Regions from separate parts of the Streptomyces sp. NPDC002926 genome, predicted to be linked through region 4. Evidence: riboswitches for the same ligand, from Rfam matches in the RefSeq annotation. Region 4 holds a riboswitch; each other region holds the start of a gene.
What was found. A riboswitch is a leader RNA that binds a small molecule or an ion and turns the genes downstream of it on or off. The one in region 4 is predicted to bind cyclic di-AMP.

Region 1 (3,510 bases), on a different contig from region 4:
ACCCGCAGATACGCGAGGACGTCCCGGACCTCCTTGCGCTCGTAGAAGCGCACTCCGCCGACGACCTTGTACGGCAGCCCGACCCGGATGAAGATCTCCTCGAAGACACGGGACTGGGCGTTCGTACGGTAGAAGACGGCGACGTCGCCGGCCTTCGCGTCGCCCGCGTCCGTCAGCCTGTCGATCTCGTCGGCAACGAACTGCGCCTCGTCGTGCTCGGTGTCCGCGACATAGCCGGTGATCTGCGCGCCGGCGCCGGCGTTCGTCCACAGGTTCTTGGGCCGGCGGCTTTCGTTCCGCTCGATGACGGCGTTGGCGGCGGAGAGGATCGTCTGCGTCGAGCGGTAGTTCTGTTCGAGCATGATCGTCGTCGCGTCCGGGTAGTCCTCCTCGAACTGGAGGATGTTGCGGATGGTCGCGCCGCGGAAGGCGTAGATCGACTGGTCGGCGTCGCCGACGACGCAGAGCTCGGCCGGCGGCAGGTCCTCGTGACCCGTCCCCACCAGCTCGCGTACGAGCGTGTACTGAGCGTGGTTGGTGTCCTGGTACTCGTCCACCAGGACGTGCCGGAAGCGCCGCTGGTAGTGCTCGGCGACGTCAGGGAAGGCCTGGAGGAGGTGGACGGTGGTCATGATGATGTCGTCGAAGTCCAGGGCATTGGCCTCGCGCAGCCTCGCCTGGTACATGCGGTAGGCCTCGGCGAGCGTCTTCTCAAAACCTCCCCCAGAGCCTCCGTCCTGGGAGGTACCCCCATCAGCCTGGTCGGCGAAGGTCTCCTCGTCGATCAGCTCGTTCTTCAGGTTCGAGATCTTCGCGCTGAAGGACTTCGGCGGGAACTTCTTCGGGTCGAGGTCCAGATCGCGGCAGACCAGTGCCATCAGGCGCTTGGAGTCGGCGGCGTCGTAGATCGAGAACGACGAGGTGAAGCCGAGCCTCTTGGACTCCCGGCGCAGGATGCGGACGCACGCGCTGTGGAAGGTCATGACCCACATGGCGTTGGCGCGCGGCCCGACGAGCTGCTCGACGCGTTCCTTCATCTCGCCGGCGGCCTTGTTGGTGAAGGTGATCGCCAGTATCTGGCCGGGGTGCACGCTGCGGGTCCCCAGCAGATGTGCGATCCGGTGGGTCAGCACCCGGGTCTTGCCGGACCCCGCCCCTGCCACGATGAGCAGCGGTGACCCGGTGTGCACGACGGCGGCACGCTGCTGTTCGTTCAGCCCCTCGAGCAGGGCGGCGGGGTCCACGACAGTGCGCGGGGCGCCGTCGCGGTAGTACGGGTCCCGGGCCGGAGGCACGTCGAACGCACCCTGGAAGAGATCGTCCGGGATCTCCTCCGGGGCCGAGTCCTCGGGCGGTGGCGGGTGCTGCTCCGCGCTGGGCCGGAGGTCCGCCAGGAAGCTGTCGTCAAAGAGGCTGCTCATCGCTCTACGAGTCTAGGCCGCCGCAGTGACAGCCCGCGGCCGCATCGGGATACGACTCCGGTCGCGATCCGGGCAGCGACTTCCGCGGCAACACCGGCGACGCAGCGCGACCGGGCCACTCCGCTGCGATGCCGTACGGCGCCGACCCCTGAGCGACTCCCCACTCAGTCGCCAAGGTCACGAAAATGTATCGGACATATCGAACATCAACCTTCACAGCAGCCACACGAGTTGGCTACCGTGCTCGATCAGGCGGCCCGTACCCCCCCTGGCGACTCACGCCGAATCGGGCGGCCTGCGCCGAATTCGGACTTCCCTCACGGGAGTTCGGAACCGGGGACCCACCATGCACAACCGGGGTGAATCGGACCTGTCTTTCTCGGTCCGTAGGGCGATCTTCCGTTCCGCCCGAACCCGACAGCTAACCCGGTAGGCGGTCCACGGAAGAAGGAGATGCCGGCCTTGGCGTCGCATCGCAAACCGCGTGCCCGTACCGGAATTGCCGGAATGGCAGGTCTACGCGCCAACTCCCCCGCCGTCGGGTTCACGACGGCTGCCCTCGCCTCCGTCACCCTGTTGTCGACGCAGAGCGCCAACGCCGCGCCCGCCGAGCCGAAGCCCTCCGTCGAAGAGGTGCAGAAGAAGGTCGACGACCTGTACCGGCAGGCCGGAACCGCGACCGAGAAGTACAACAAGGCCAAGGAATCCACCGACGAGAAGCGGCGCGAGGTCGACCAGCTGCTCGACGACGCCGCGAAGCGCACCGACAAGCTGAACGAGTCCCGGCGCACCCTGGGCAACTACGCGGCCGCGCAGTACCGGACCGGCGCGGTCACCCCGACCGCGGCGCTGCTGCTCGCGGACAGCCCCCAGGCGTACTTCGACCAGACCCAGCTGATGGACCGGATGACCGACCGTCAGCGCACCGTCATCGACGACTACGAGACCCAGCGGGCCGCGGCCGCCAAGCAGCGGGCGGAGGCGACGAAGAGTCTCGAGTCGCTCACGGACTCCCAGCAGGCGCTGCGCACCAGCAAGCGGGAAGTCCAGGCGAAGCTGAGCGAGGCGCGTTCGCTGCTGTCGAAGCTCACCGCCGAGGAGAAGGCGCGGCTCGCGGCGATCGAGCGCGAGAAGGAGGAAGCGGCCCGCCGTAAGGCCGAGGCCAAGGCCAAGGAGGAGGCGCAGGCCCGCGCCGACGCGGAGGCGGAACGAAAGCGCCAGGAGCAGGAGCAGCCGGGCGCAGGCACGGGCACGGGATCCGGCACCGCCGACAGCAGGTACGCGGCCAAGGCCGACAAGGTCCTGTCGTTCGCCCGTTCGCAGCTGGGCAAGCCGTACGTCTGGGGCGCGACGGGCCCGAGCTCGTACGACTGCTCGGGACTGACCCAGGCCGCCTGGAAGGCGGCCGGCGTGGATCTGCCGCGCACCACCTGGGACCAGGTGAAGGTCGGCACGCGGGTCGCGACGAAGGATCTGCTCCCGGGTGACCTGGTCTTCTTCTACGACGACATCAGCCACGTCGGCATCTACATCGGCGACGGCAAGATGATCCACGCGCCCAAGCCCGGCGCGAACGTCCGCGAGGAGTCGATCTACTACATGCCGATCTACGGCAGCGTGCGTCCGGCATAACGGAACAAGTGGAACGCCCGGGCCCGACCGCGCCCGGGCGTTGTCACGTACGGAAGGCGTTGTCACGTACGGAAAGCGCCGCTCTCACATCGGGAGCGCCGCTCTCACATCAGAAGCGGCGCTCTCACGTCCAGAGCGTGGCGATGAAGATGTTCGCGACCGTCAGTCCGCCCACCGCCCCGAACACCGCCTTGTCCACCTTCTCCTCGTCCCGCTTCACATACACCAGGCCCAGGATCACGATCAGCACCGCCATCTTGATGCCGATCTTGAGGTTGTTCACCGGCTGGTCGTCGGCCTGGTTCAGGCCCACCAGCACCACGCCCGTGACCAGCATCGTCAGCGCGCCGTGCAGCATCGCCGGGATGAAGCGCGCCTCTCCCGCGCCCATCGCCTTCATCTGAGTGAGGAAGCCGCCGAGCAGCGACGCGATGCCGATGATGTGCAGGGCGACAAA
Region 2 (3,510 bases), on a different contig from region 4:
CGCGGCGCCGTCCTCGATACCGCGGGCCAGACGCTCCGGGTTGGTGACGAACAGGTCGTCGCCGACGATCTGGACCTTGGCGCCCAGCTTGTCGGTGAGGACCTTCCAGCCGGCCCAGTCGTCCTCGAAGAGCGGGTCCTCGATGGAGACGAGCGGGTAGGCCGCCACGAGCTCCTCGTAGTACTCGGTCATCTCGGCGGCGGAGCGGGACTTGCCCTCGAACTCGTACAGGCCGTCCTTGTAGAACTCGGACGCGGCGACGTCGAGCGCGAGCGCGATGTCCTTGCCCGGGGCGTAACCGGCCTGCTTGATGGCCTCGAGGATGAGGTCCAGGGCGGCGCGGTTGGACTCCAGGTTCGGCGCGAAGCCGCCCTCGTCGCCGAGGCCGGTGGAGAGGCCCTTGGTCTTCAGGACGGACTTGAGGGTGTGGTAGACCTCGGCGCCCCAGCGCAGAGCCTCGGAGAAGGACTCGGCGCCGATCGGCGCGATCATGAACTCCTGGATGTCCACGTTGGAGTCGGCGTGCGAGCCGCCGTTCAGGATGTTCATCATCGGAACGGGCAGCAGGTGCGCGTTCGGGCCGCCGAGGTAGCGGAAGAGCGGCAGGTCGGACGCCTCGGAGGCGGCGTGCGCGACGGCGAGGGAGACGCCGAGGATGGCGTTGGCACCGAGGGAGGACTTGTCCGGAGTGGCGTCCAGGTCGAACATCGCCTGGTCGATCAGGCGCTGCTCGGTGGCGTCGTAGCCGACGAGCTCCGGGCCGATCTGCTCGATGACGGCGAGGACAGCCTTCTCCACGCCCTTGCCCTGGTAGCGGTTCTGGTCACCGTCGCGGAGCTCAAGAGCCTCGAACGCACCGGTGGAGGCGCCGGACGGAACAGCAGCACGGCCCGTGCTGCCGTCGTCGAGGCCAACCTCGACCTCGACCGTGGGGTTGCCTCGGGAGTCCAGGATTTCCCGGGCTACGACGACGTCGATGGACGGCACGAGCATCTCCTTCTGGGATGTGACGCTGAGAATGCAGGGTCTCTTGGCCTTGCGACATGAGCCTAACCGGCTCCACGGCGTCGGTCGGCCGTTGCCCGCCCGCTGGGACGAAAAACGGCGCGAAGACTCGCGACGCAGGACAAACAGCACGTGAACTACCTGCGGGTAACGCCACGGGAGCCGACGGAGACACTCGCGGCCACCGGTACCGGCCGGGGACAGAACCCGGCCGGGGACAGACAGAACCCCGGCCCGGCGCGTACGGGGGAAGACGCGCCGGACCGGGGCGTTGGGGACCCGGGGTCAGCTCAGGTGGAGCTGCTGGCCCGGGAAGATCACGTCGGCGCGCTCGACGATGTCCTTGTTGAGGTCGAACAGCTTCTTCCAGCCGCCCTTGACCTTCTGGGTCTCGGCGATCGTGCCGAGGGTGTCGCCCGCCTTCACCTTGTACTCGCCGTCACCCTTCTTGAAACCCTTGGCGGCGGGCTTCGCGGACTTCACCGGGGCGGCGGGGCGCTCGGAGCGCGTGGTGGGGGCCTCGGCGCGCTTCGGGGCGGGCTGCGCCTTCTGCGTGGTGCCGGAGTCGGCGGAGCCGCCGTCGAAGGGGGTGTTGGACAGGCCGACGCCGCAGTTGGGCCAGGCGCCCTTGCCCTGGCCGGCCAGAACCTTCTCGGCGACCGCTATCTGCTGGGACTTGGAGGCCTGGTCGGCGGAGGAGGCGTACGCCGTGCCGCCGTACGCGGCCCAGGTGGAGGCCGAGAACTGCAGGCCGCCGTAGAAACCGTTGCCGGTGTTGATGGACCAGTTGCCGCCGGCCTCGCACTGGGCGACCCGGTCCCACTCGGAGGCGGTCGCGGCGGAGGCCGAGGTGGCGCCCATCAGCGGGGCGGCGACGACGGCACCGGTGACACCGGCGAGCGCGGCGATACGGGCAGTCCGATTGAAGGCGGCCGGGCGGCGGTGCTTGCTCTTGCTGGAAAACAGCATGGAACGACTCCTCACCGACGCCTGCGAGGTGAGCTGTCGGGTTCGGGCCAAGTGAGTTGCCCGGCCGCGCGTCGTGGCGCGCGGCTTCACCCCAAGCCGGTCCGTGGGCCGTTGCGTACTGCTCTCAACGGCCGGGCCCGGCACTTACCTTGGGTCCCCCGCTCCTGCCTTCGGCGCTCTGTGCGAACGACTGCTCCCCCCGACCGGCGGCAGGATTCGGCGTGACGGTCAGTGGTGCCCGCGGTGGCGAGCGGTTCAGACCGTAGACACAGCTCTCCCCGATGTTCAAAGACGAACATCGGGGAGAAATCGCCCATTCCGCCACTCGGGGAACTCTCGTTTTCGCAGGTGAGAAGCGGAACGACCCAATCAGGGGGGCGAGATATGTCAGTTGGGACAAAGAGACCCATGTCTCACTTGGTCAAACTCGGACATATATCCGCTAACTGCCGCTACCTCAGATCCAGATCGAGGCTCTGGCCAGGGTGGATCAGGTCCGGATCGATACCGACGGTCTTCCGGTTCGCCTCGTAGATCGCGGACCAGCCACCGGCCAGCTTCTGCTCGTCGGCGATGGCCCACAGGCTGTCGCCGGGGCGGACGGTGTACTCGCCGGGCACCGCGTCCGCACTGCCTGTCTTGCCGGCCTCGTCACGTGCCGCACCGTCACCCCGCGAGGCATGGCGGGCATCTTCGCGTTGATTGTCCGTATTGCCCGGCTCTGTCTCCTCCGGGGTGCCACGGTGCTTTCCGGTGCCGCTGTCGGCGTCGGCGTCCTGCCCCGTGCCCGGATCCGCCGACCCGGACGGCTGGGTCGACGCCTTGGGGGTCGACGGCGCGGAGGGGTCCGCGGACGGCTCGGCGGACTCGGCGGCCCCGGCGGAGGGCTTCGCGGTCGTGGCCGACTGTGCGGGAGCACTCTGCCCGGGCGACGGCATGGCGCCGGGGTCGACGCCCGTCGCGGCGCCGTCGTTGGCCAGCCCCGCGATCAGCGAACAGGTGGCCCACGCCTGCGGACCCTGCGCGTCGAGGACCTTCTCCGCGACCGCGATCTGCTGGGAGCGGCTCGCGAGGTCGGCGGTGGGCGCGTACGCCGTCCCGCCGAAGTCCTGCCAGGCCTCCTGCGTGAACTGCAGACCGCCGTAGAACCCGTTGCCGAGGTCGGCACTCCACATGCCGCCGCTCTCGCACTCCGCGACGCGGTCCCACGTGGCGGCATCGGCGGCGGAGGCCGACCCGGCGCCGAGCAGCGGGATGGCGATGGCCGATCCCGTCACTCCTGCCGCGACGACGATGGCCGGAGCCTGGCGGGGTCGGCGGTGTCGTCCGTTCCCGGAGCGCATGCGGTTGCCTTTCGCGTGACTACAGACGTGACAACAGCCATGCCTGCGGACCTGCCGCAGACGTGACTGGTGGGACGACGGTGAACGTAGCGGCATTCGAACGTGAGTCACAAGTCGATGCAGCGGAGATAACGTGAAAGTCACAGTCTTGACGCACCGTCAGATTCATCGAGGTGTGAACTCAACGGGCAGA
Region 3 (3,510 bases), on a different contig from region 4:
TGGTCGCCGGGGTCGGAAACATCTTCCTCGGCGACGACGGCTTCGGCGTCGAGACCGTGCGCAGGCTGGCCGCGGAACAGCTGCCCGAGTACGCCGAGGTCGTGGACTTCGGCGTACGGGGCGTACACCTGGCGTACGAGCTTCTCGAGGGCTACGACACCCTCGTCCTGGTCGATGCCACGGCGCGCGGTGGCGAGCCCGGCACGGTGTATCTGATCGAAGCCGACAGCGCGGGCGACATCGAGCCCGAGACCGCCCTGCTGGACGGCCACCGGATGTCCCCCGACGCGGTCCTGGCGCTCCTGGGGACCCTCTGCGCCGGCACCGGCACTCGGCCGCCGCGGCGCACCCTGGTAGTGGGATGTGAACCCGCCGGTGTGGAGGAAGGCATCGGTCTCAGTCCGCCCGTTGCCGCCGCCGTGCCGGAGGCCGTACGGCTGATCATGGGCCTGGTACGGGACGGCAGGCACGAATCGTCCGCGCCACCGGCTGCGGTCGGCGAGGTTGCGAAGTGAGGAGAAGAGCATGAAGAAGACGATCATTGGCAGCGTGGCCGCCGCGACTGCCGCGACGGCTGTGGCTGCTGTTGTCAAGCAGCTCCTGCCGGACGTCATGCGCTATCTGCGCATCCGCAAGATGTGACACGACGGTGGTGACAGGCCTCAGTAGGCGCCGTTCACATTGTCGATGGAGCCGTACTTGTCGGCGGCGTAGTTGCACGCGGCGGTGATGTTGGCGACCGGGTCGTAGCTGTCCATCGACGTGCCGGGCACGTGGTACGCGAGGAACGTCGGCGCAATGACCTGCAGGAGCCCCTTGGACGGTGTTCCCGCCACGGCGTTGGAGTCCCAGTTGTTGATGGCCCGCGGGTTGCCCGAGGACTCGCGCATGATGTTCCGGTGGATGCCGTCGTACGAGCCGGGGATGCCGTGCTTGGCCATGACGGCGAGTGACTCCCGGATCCAGCCGTCGAGGTTGTTCGCATAGGTCGCGGGCTTCGTGGCGGTGGTGGCGCCCTTGGTGGCCAGCGTGCTCCTCTGCACGGAGCGGCTGGCCCGATCCTCCGGGGAAGACGTGTTGGGGGTCACCTTGGCCTTTTTGCCGACCGACAGCTGGAGACCCGAGTGAATCAGCGAAGGGTTGCTGCCGATTGCCCTCCGGTTGTCCTTGTACAGCTGCATCCAGCCGCCGCTCAGGGAGTGCGCCCGAGCGATCTTGGCAAGGGAGTCACCCACGACGACGGAATAGGTGGTGGGCAGGGCCTTCTTCGCGGCGACGTGCGTGGTGCCCGCGGCGGCCGGGGCCACAGCCTTTGCGGCTGTGACGGGATGTGCCGTCGGCTGGGCCGCGCCGGCAGTGGTCGCGCCGATCACCGGCAGGACGAGTGCGGCACCGCCCGCACCCGCGGCGACGAAGCCCCGGGTGATCGGGCTGGACTTGGGACGACGGTGCTTACCCTTTGCGGGCATGATGAGTTCCTCTCCGTCGCCTGCGAGGTGAGCTGTCGGGTTCGGGCTGGAGATGCCCGGCCGCGGTAGGAATGCGACTTGACCCCGAGCCGTTCCGGATTCCGGATCGGCGGCTTACCTGGGTCCCCCGCTCCTGCCGTAAGTGAGTGGGTGGTTTGCCGGGCGGCGGCAGGATTCGGCGTTCCGTCCGGATTGCGGCGACCGTAAGCGAAAAGCGCTGGATTGAACAAGCCCTGAATTCACCACTGCAATCCGCGCGGCGGAATCAGCCGCGGAAAATCACGCGATCCACCGAGGACGGGAAACTCAACTCGCTTCTATGGAAAGGGACTGGGCCGGATCGGCGCCCTTCGCGCACTGTCGAGGACGTGACCCATATCACGGGTTTCGATGCGGGATGGCCGGCCCTGCGCCGCCGCGAAAATGCACGACAAGTCGCATGTTTTCCTGCAATATGGACGTCGAGAGCAATGCCGAGTAAACGTTCATTCCGGACATGCATGGGCGGAGTTGTCCTCGAAGATGAGCATTTAGTCCCCACATTCGCGCTATAAATGCATTAGCGCCCTCTATGGGTAGATTCTGTCCGTTTGGGTAGTAATTGGGGGTCGCCTCTCCGCCTGGCTGTCCTGTGGCGACGTGCCCCCCGAGACCGGTAGGCGACCACCGCTGCCCGCACGGCGTACGCGCCCGGGTGGCGCAGGTGTGCCGGGGCCCTGCCGCCGGGTCCCGGCGGCAGGGCGGGTGTCGAACGGCTCCAGCGCTCGGCGGGCACGGGCGTGCGGCACTCGGCGAGCACAGAGGCTTCGACGGCCCTCGGTCTGTGCCGGGGCGGAGACCCGTGACCTGTCGAACGACGGCCCCGTCCTGGACATCAGCCTCATGGCCGCCGCGATTCCCACGCCACCGGGCAGCCGTCGAAACGGAGCGCTGGACGGCTACTCCGTCATGGCGAGCGGCACCCAGGCTGCCGACGACGACCAGCGGCACGGCGAACCCGAACCTTCGATCACCTGCTGGTGATCGTGCCCCCGACCGCCCCGCTTCAGTGTCGCTTCGGCAGCAACAGCTTCGTCAGTTCCCTCTGGGCATCGGTCACTGGGCCACTGGTGCTCGGCGCAGGAGTGCCCGTGGGTGAGGTGCTCACACTGCCGGAAGGACTTGCGGAAGGAGTCGGCGTCGGCGAGGCCGAGTGGCTGGGGCGGCCACTGGAGGGGCGGGGGGTCGGCCTGGCCCTCACGGGCGGCCTGGTGGTGGCTGTGGGAGTCGTGGATGCCGCTGATTCCCGGTGAGTGGCCGTCGCGCTGGGGCGCCGAGGCGTACCACTGCTCCGGTCCCGGACACTCCCTCGGGCCGGGTGCGTGGCCGGCCGTTCCGGCGTGGCTTTCGGTGATTTGGTGACGTGGGGCTCGGGCTCGGGCTCGTCGGGGGATACCCGTTCCGGGCCCGGCGCTGCTCCTGGGGCACCGGCGGAGTGCTCGGGCAGCAGCGATACGGCGGCCAGACCGCCGAGCATGGCGAAGGCGGCCGCGGCAAGAGTCCGCCCGCCGTACTTCTTCAATCGCTGCGGATGGCGCCCCCGGGCTGCGGGCACATCTGCCGAGGGAGCGGGGGACCAGAGAGGCTCGGGGGACTCGAACGAGCCCGGTCCCTCGCTGAACAGGATCTCCGGCACCATCGTGTCGACTGTCGGAGCACCACCGCCGCTCCGATCGCTCGGCGGTGCTGTTGCGGAGTCGTATGCGCCGCACTCCGGGCACGTCACGGCGCCGTTGAGGACGCGGCGGCAGGGGAGGCAGTAGTCCATGATCTCGCCCCTTAGTGCGTGAGTTGCTGGAAGGAGCCGTGGCCGGCCGGCCAGGCTGGGCAGCAGCCGGCCGCCGGAAGGCGGCGCTCGGTGACTTTCCGAAGCATCCTTGGCATGCGCGAACCTCACTCACTCACCGGTCTGCAGGTGTTTCACCGGTTACCGAGGTCAACGGGCTTGAGCGAATCAGTGTTCAAAAGGCGGTTGAAACGTGGCGCACGCAACTCCATCGGA
Region 4 (3,510 bases):
TCTGAGCCGAACAGGCCCATTACCCACGGCAAAGCCGCGGTGTCCCGGATTCTCGGATATCGCGGCTTCGTCTTTTCCGGACGCAGTTTTTCTGGCCGTTGATTTCCGCGGCCCGACGCTTGAATATGGGCAGCAGAAAAGAAGCCCCGCGAATATCTATCCTTTGTATACGGCGCGCCTGTTAATGGCGGGCACTCGCGATGTTTACGGCATGTTGCGAAGTCCTCACGCGCTCGGGACGGCGCAGCCGGTGCGCGGCGGCGGCCCGTTCGGCGTGCACGGCCGTCAGCCCTCGCGCCCGTTCCGCGTCGCCGCGCGCCACCGCGTCCACGATCGCGCCGTGCTCGATCCAGGACTCGACGGGCGTGGCCGGCTGCTCGACGGTGTACATCCAGGCGATCTTGTGCCGCAGCTGGGTGAGCAGAGCGATCAGGCCCGGACTGCCGGAGGCCTGGGCGAGCGTCTCGTGGAACCAGCCGCCCAGTGACCGCAGGTCCTCGCCCTGACCACGGCGGGCCCGCTCCTGACCCAGCCTGACCAGGCCCCGCAGCACCTTCAGATGTGCCTCGGTGCGCCGCTGGGCGGCGCGCGCCGCACCCATGGGCTCGAGCAGCATCCGGATCTCCAGGAGGTCGGCGGCCTCCTGCTCGGTGGGCTCGGCGACACAGGCGCCGGCGTGGCGGCGGGTGGTGACGAAGCCCTCGGACTCCAGCGTGCGCAGAGCTTCGCGCACCGGGACCCGGGAGACGCCGTAGCGGCGCGCCAGCTGCTCCTCGGTGAGCCGGCTGCCGCGCTCGAATACACCGGAGACGATGTCGTCGCGGATCGCCGTGCATACCGAGTGCGCGGGAATGCGCATGACCGAACCTCCGCTTTAATCCGCGCGAAACGCAGCCGACTGACGTCTGTTCAGTGACTCTATTGCAATGCGCGGGATTTTCCGATGGGAGACCGGAATCCATGGATATCTTTTGGCCAGAACTCCGGCGGAGCGGGCAAACACCGAAGGCCCCGGCGGTGAGCCGGGGCCTTCGGGAAGCACGTGGGACCGGACAGCGGCCCCGCCGTCGGGTCAGACGCTGACGCCGTGCGCGCGCAGGTACGCGACCGGGTTGATGTCGGAGCCGTACTCGGGGCTGGTGCGGGCCTCGAAGTGGAGGTGCGGTCCAGTGGTGTTGCCGGTCGCGCCGGAGAGGCCGATCTGCTGGCCCGGGGTCACCGACTGGCCGACCGAGACGCCGATGGACGAGAGGTGGCCGTACTGCGTGTACGAGCCGTCCTTCATCTTGATCACGATGTTGTTCCCGTACGCGCCGCCCCAGCCGGCCTCGACGACGGTGCCGGAGCCGACCGCGTGCACGGTCGTGCCGGACGCGGCGTGGAAGTCGATGCCGGTGTGGCTGCCGGAGGACCAGATGGCGCCGCCGGTCTTGTAGCCCGTGGAGACGTACGAGTGAGAGATCGGGGCCACGAAGGAGTTGAGGCGCTTGCGCTCGGCGGCCCGCGCGGCGCGCTCCTTGGCCTCACGGGCCTCCTTGGCGCGGGCCTCGGCCTTCCGCTTCGCCTCGGCCTCGGCCTTCGCCTTGGCGACGGCCTCGGCGGCCTCCTGCTTCTGAGCGGCGGCCTGGTCGGCGATCTGCTCGGCGAGGGAGTCGGCGGCCACGATCTGGGTCAGGCCGGTGTCCTCGACGGTGGCGGCGCCGGTGTCGGCGGCGAGTGCCGGGGAAGCGAGGGTTCCGATGACGCCGGTGGTGGCGAGAGCGGCGACGCCGGCGATGTTCGCCTTCTTGCGCGTCATTCGGCTCGGGGCACGGTGCTTCCCGGTGGCACGGGTGAACGCCATGAAGTGGCTGGTCCTTTCCTTCCTTCTCGCCTACCGGGTTAGCTGACGGGTTCGGAGCAGGAAGGTCTCCTACAGGCCCCTCCGCAGGTGCGAAGGCGCCCGATTCACCCCAGGGACTGAGTGGGTCCCCGGCTCCCCAGGCTCGCGCCTGACGGGGACTCGGCGATGACTGTCCGATGCCGCGGATGCGGCGGGCTACGGCGGACAGCCGGACCGACGCTAGGCGGGCCGTCTTTCAATCACCAAACAGACAGCTCTTTTTGTAGCGCATGCCACAGGCCAGACAGGCAGGCTCTCCAATAAAACGGGCATAAAGCAGAACCCCGGCATCACCAGGGAGGCCGGGGTTCCGTTTGCCTGTTTTGAATTGTTTGCCGGATAAGCCCAATCAGCCTGTGACAACCGTCACTTCGCCGATGCCGAGCGCCCTGACCGGCTCCTCGATCTGCGAGGCATCGCCGACAAGCACCGTGACAAGTCGGTCCACCGGGAAGGCGCTGACGGCCGCGGCCGTCGCCTCGACGGTGCCGGTCTCGGCCAGGCGCACGTACAACTGCGCCTGGTAGTCGTCCGGGAGGAACTGCTCGACCTGGTCGGCGAGCGTGCCCGCGACGGAGGCGGCTGTCTCGAACTTCAGCGGGGCGACACCCACCAGGTTCTGCACGGCAACATCGCGCTCGGCGTCGGTCAGACCCCCGTCCGCGAGCGTACGCAGCACCTTCCAGAGGTCGTCCAGCGCCGGTCCGGTGTTCGGGGTGTCCACCGAGCCGCTGATGGCGAGCATCGCCGCGCCCGACCCGTCGGGAGCGGAGCGCAGCACCTGGCCGAAGGCCCGTACGCCGTAGGTGTAGCCCTTCTCCTCGCGCAGCACGCGGTCGAGGCGCGAGGTGAGGGTGCCGCCCAGGCAGTACGCCCCGAGCACCTGGGCCGGCCAGACGCGGTCATGGCGGTCCGGGCCGATGCGGCCGATCAGCAGCTGTGTCTGGACGGCGCCGGGGCGGTCCACGATGACCACACGGCCGGTGTCGTCGGCGGTGATCGGCGGTACGGGACGGGCATCGGCGCTGTTGCCGGTCCAGGTGCCGAGGGTCTCGGCGAGCACGGCGTCAAGGTCGACTCCGGTGAGGTCGCCGACGATCACCGTGGTGGCCGTGGCCGGCCGGACGTACGCCTCGTAGAAGGCGCGCACGGCCGCGGAGTCGATCCGGGCCACGGTCTCCTCCGTGCCCTGGCGGGGGCGCGACATACGCAGGGAGGCCGGGAAGAGCTGCTTGGAGAGCTCCTTGGCCGCACGGCGGGCCGGGTTGGCCGTCTCGTGCGGGATCTCGTCCAGCCGGTTGCGTACCAGCCGCTCCACCTCGTTGTCGGCGAAGGCGGGCGCGCGCAGCGCCTCGGCGAGCAGGCCGAGCGCCTTCGGCAGCCGGGAGACCGGCACCTCCAGGGAGATGCGGACACCCGGGTGGTCGGCGTGCGCGTCGAGGGTGGCGCCGCAGCGCTCCAGCTCGGCGGCGAACTCCTCGGCGGTGTGCTTGTCGGTGCCTTCCGACAGGGCGCGCGCCATGATCGTGGCGACGCCGTCGATGCCCTCGGGCTCGGCCTCCAGCGGGGCGTCGAGGCAGATCTCGACGGCCACCACCTGCTGGCCGGGGCGATGGCAGCGCAGCACG

Region 1: it holds a riboswitch for cyclic di-AMP, as region 4 does, so the genes downstream of both, ACWDZ6_RS12860 (NlpC/P60 family protein) here and ACWDZ6_RS14105 (M23 family metallopeptidase) in region 4, are expected to answer to the same signal.
Region 2: it holds a riboswitch for cyclic di-AMP, as region 4 does, so the genes downstream of both, ACWDZ6_RS18600 (transglycosylase family protein) here and ACWDZ6_RS14105 (M23 family metallopeptidase) in region 4, are expected to answer to the same signal.
Region 3: it holds a riboswitch for cyclic di-AMP, as region 4 does, so the genes downstream of both, ACWDZ6_RS24280 (transglycosylase SLT domain-containing protein) here and ACWDZ6_RS14105 (M23 family metallopeptidase) in region 4, are expected to answer to the same signal.

What each region holds. Positions count from the first base shown of each region.
Region 1 is NZ_JBSFUK010000005.1:279,498-283,007, reverse strand. Features, by position in the region: gene pcrA (DNA helicase PcrA) at 1-1,421, opposite strand, end outside; cyclic di-AMP (ydaO/yuaA leader) riboswitch at 1,710-1,872, shown strand; gene ACWDZ6_RS12860 (NlpC/P60 family protein) at 1,875-3,053, shown strand; gene ACWDZ6_RS12855 (hypothetical protein) at 3,178-3,510, opposite strand, start outside.
Region 2 is NZ_JBSFUK010000010.1:173,913-177,422, reverse strand. Features, by position in the region: gene eno (phosphopyruvate hydratase) at 1-993, opposite strand, end outside; gene ACWDZ6_RS18600 (transglycosylase family protein) at 1,291-1,974, opposite strand; cyclic di-AMP (ydaO/yuaA leader) riboswitch at 1,978-2,160, opposite strand; gene ACWDZ6_RS18595 (transglycosylase family protein) at 2,427-3,317, opposite strand; gene ACWDZ6_RS18590 (cytochrome P450 family protein) at 3,483-3,510, opposite strand, start outside.
Region 3 is NZ_JBSFUK010000019.1:15,398-18,907, reverse strand. Features, by position in the region: gene ACWDZ6_RS24290 (hydrogenase maturation protease) at 1-515, shown strand, start outside; gene ACWDZ6_RS24285 (DUF6893 family small protein) at 526-642, shown strand; gene ACWDZ6_RS24280 (transglycosylase SLT domain-containing protein) at 663-1,469, opposite strand; cyclic di-AMP (ydaO/yuaA leader) riboswitch at 1,472-1,632, opposite strand; gene ACWDZ6_RS24275 (hypothetical protein) at 2,352-2,492, shown strand; gene ACWDZ6_RS24270 (hypothetical protein) at 2,600-2,761, shown strand.
Region 4 is NZ_JBSFUK010000006.1:108,614-112,123, reverse strand. Features, by position in the region: gene ACWDZ6_RS14115 (HPr family phosphocarrier protein) at 1-5, shown strand, start outside; gene ACWDZ6_RS14110 (GntR family transcriptional regulator) at 182-859, opposite strand; gene ACWDZ6_RS14105 (M23 family metallopeptidase) at 1,073-1,843, opposite strand; cyclic di-AMP (ydaO/yuaA leader) riboswitch at 1,857-2,018, opposite strand; gene ACWDZ6_RS14100 (M16 family metallopeptidase) at 2,232-3,510, opposite strand, start outside.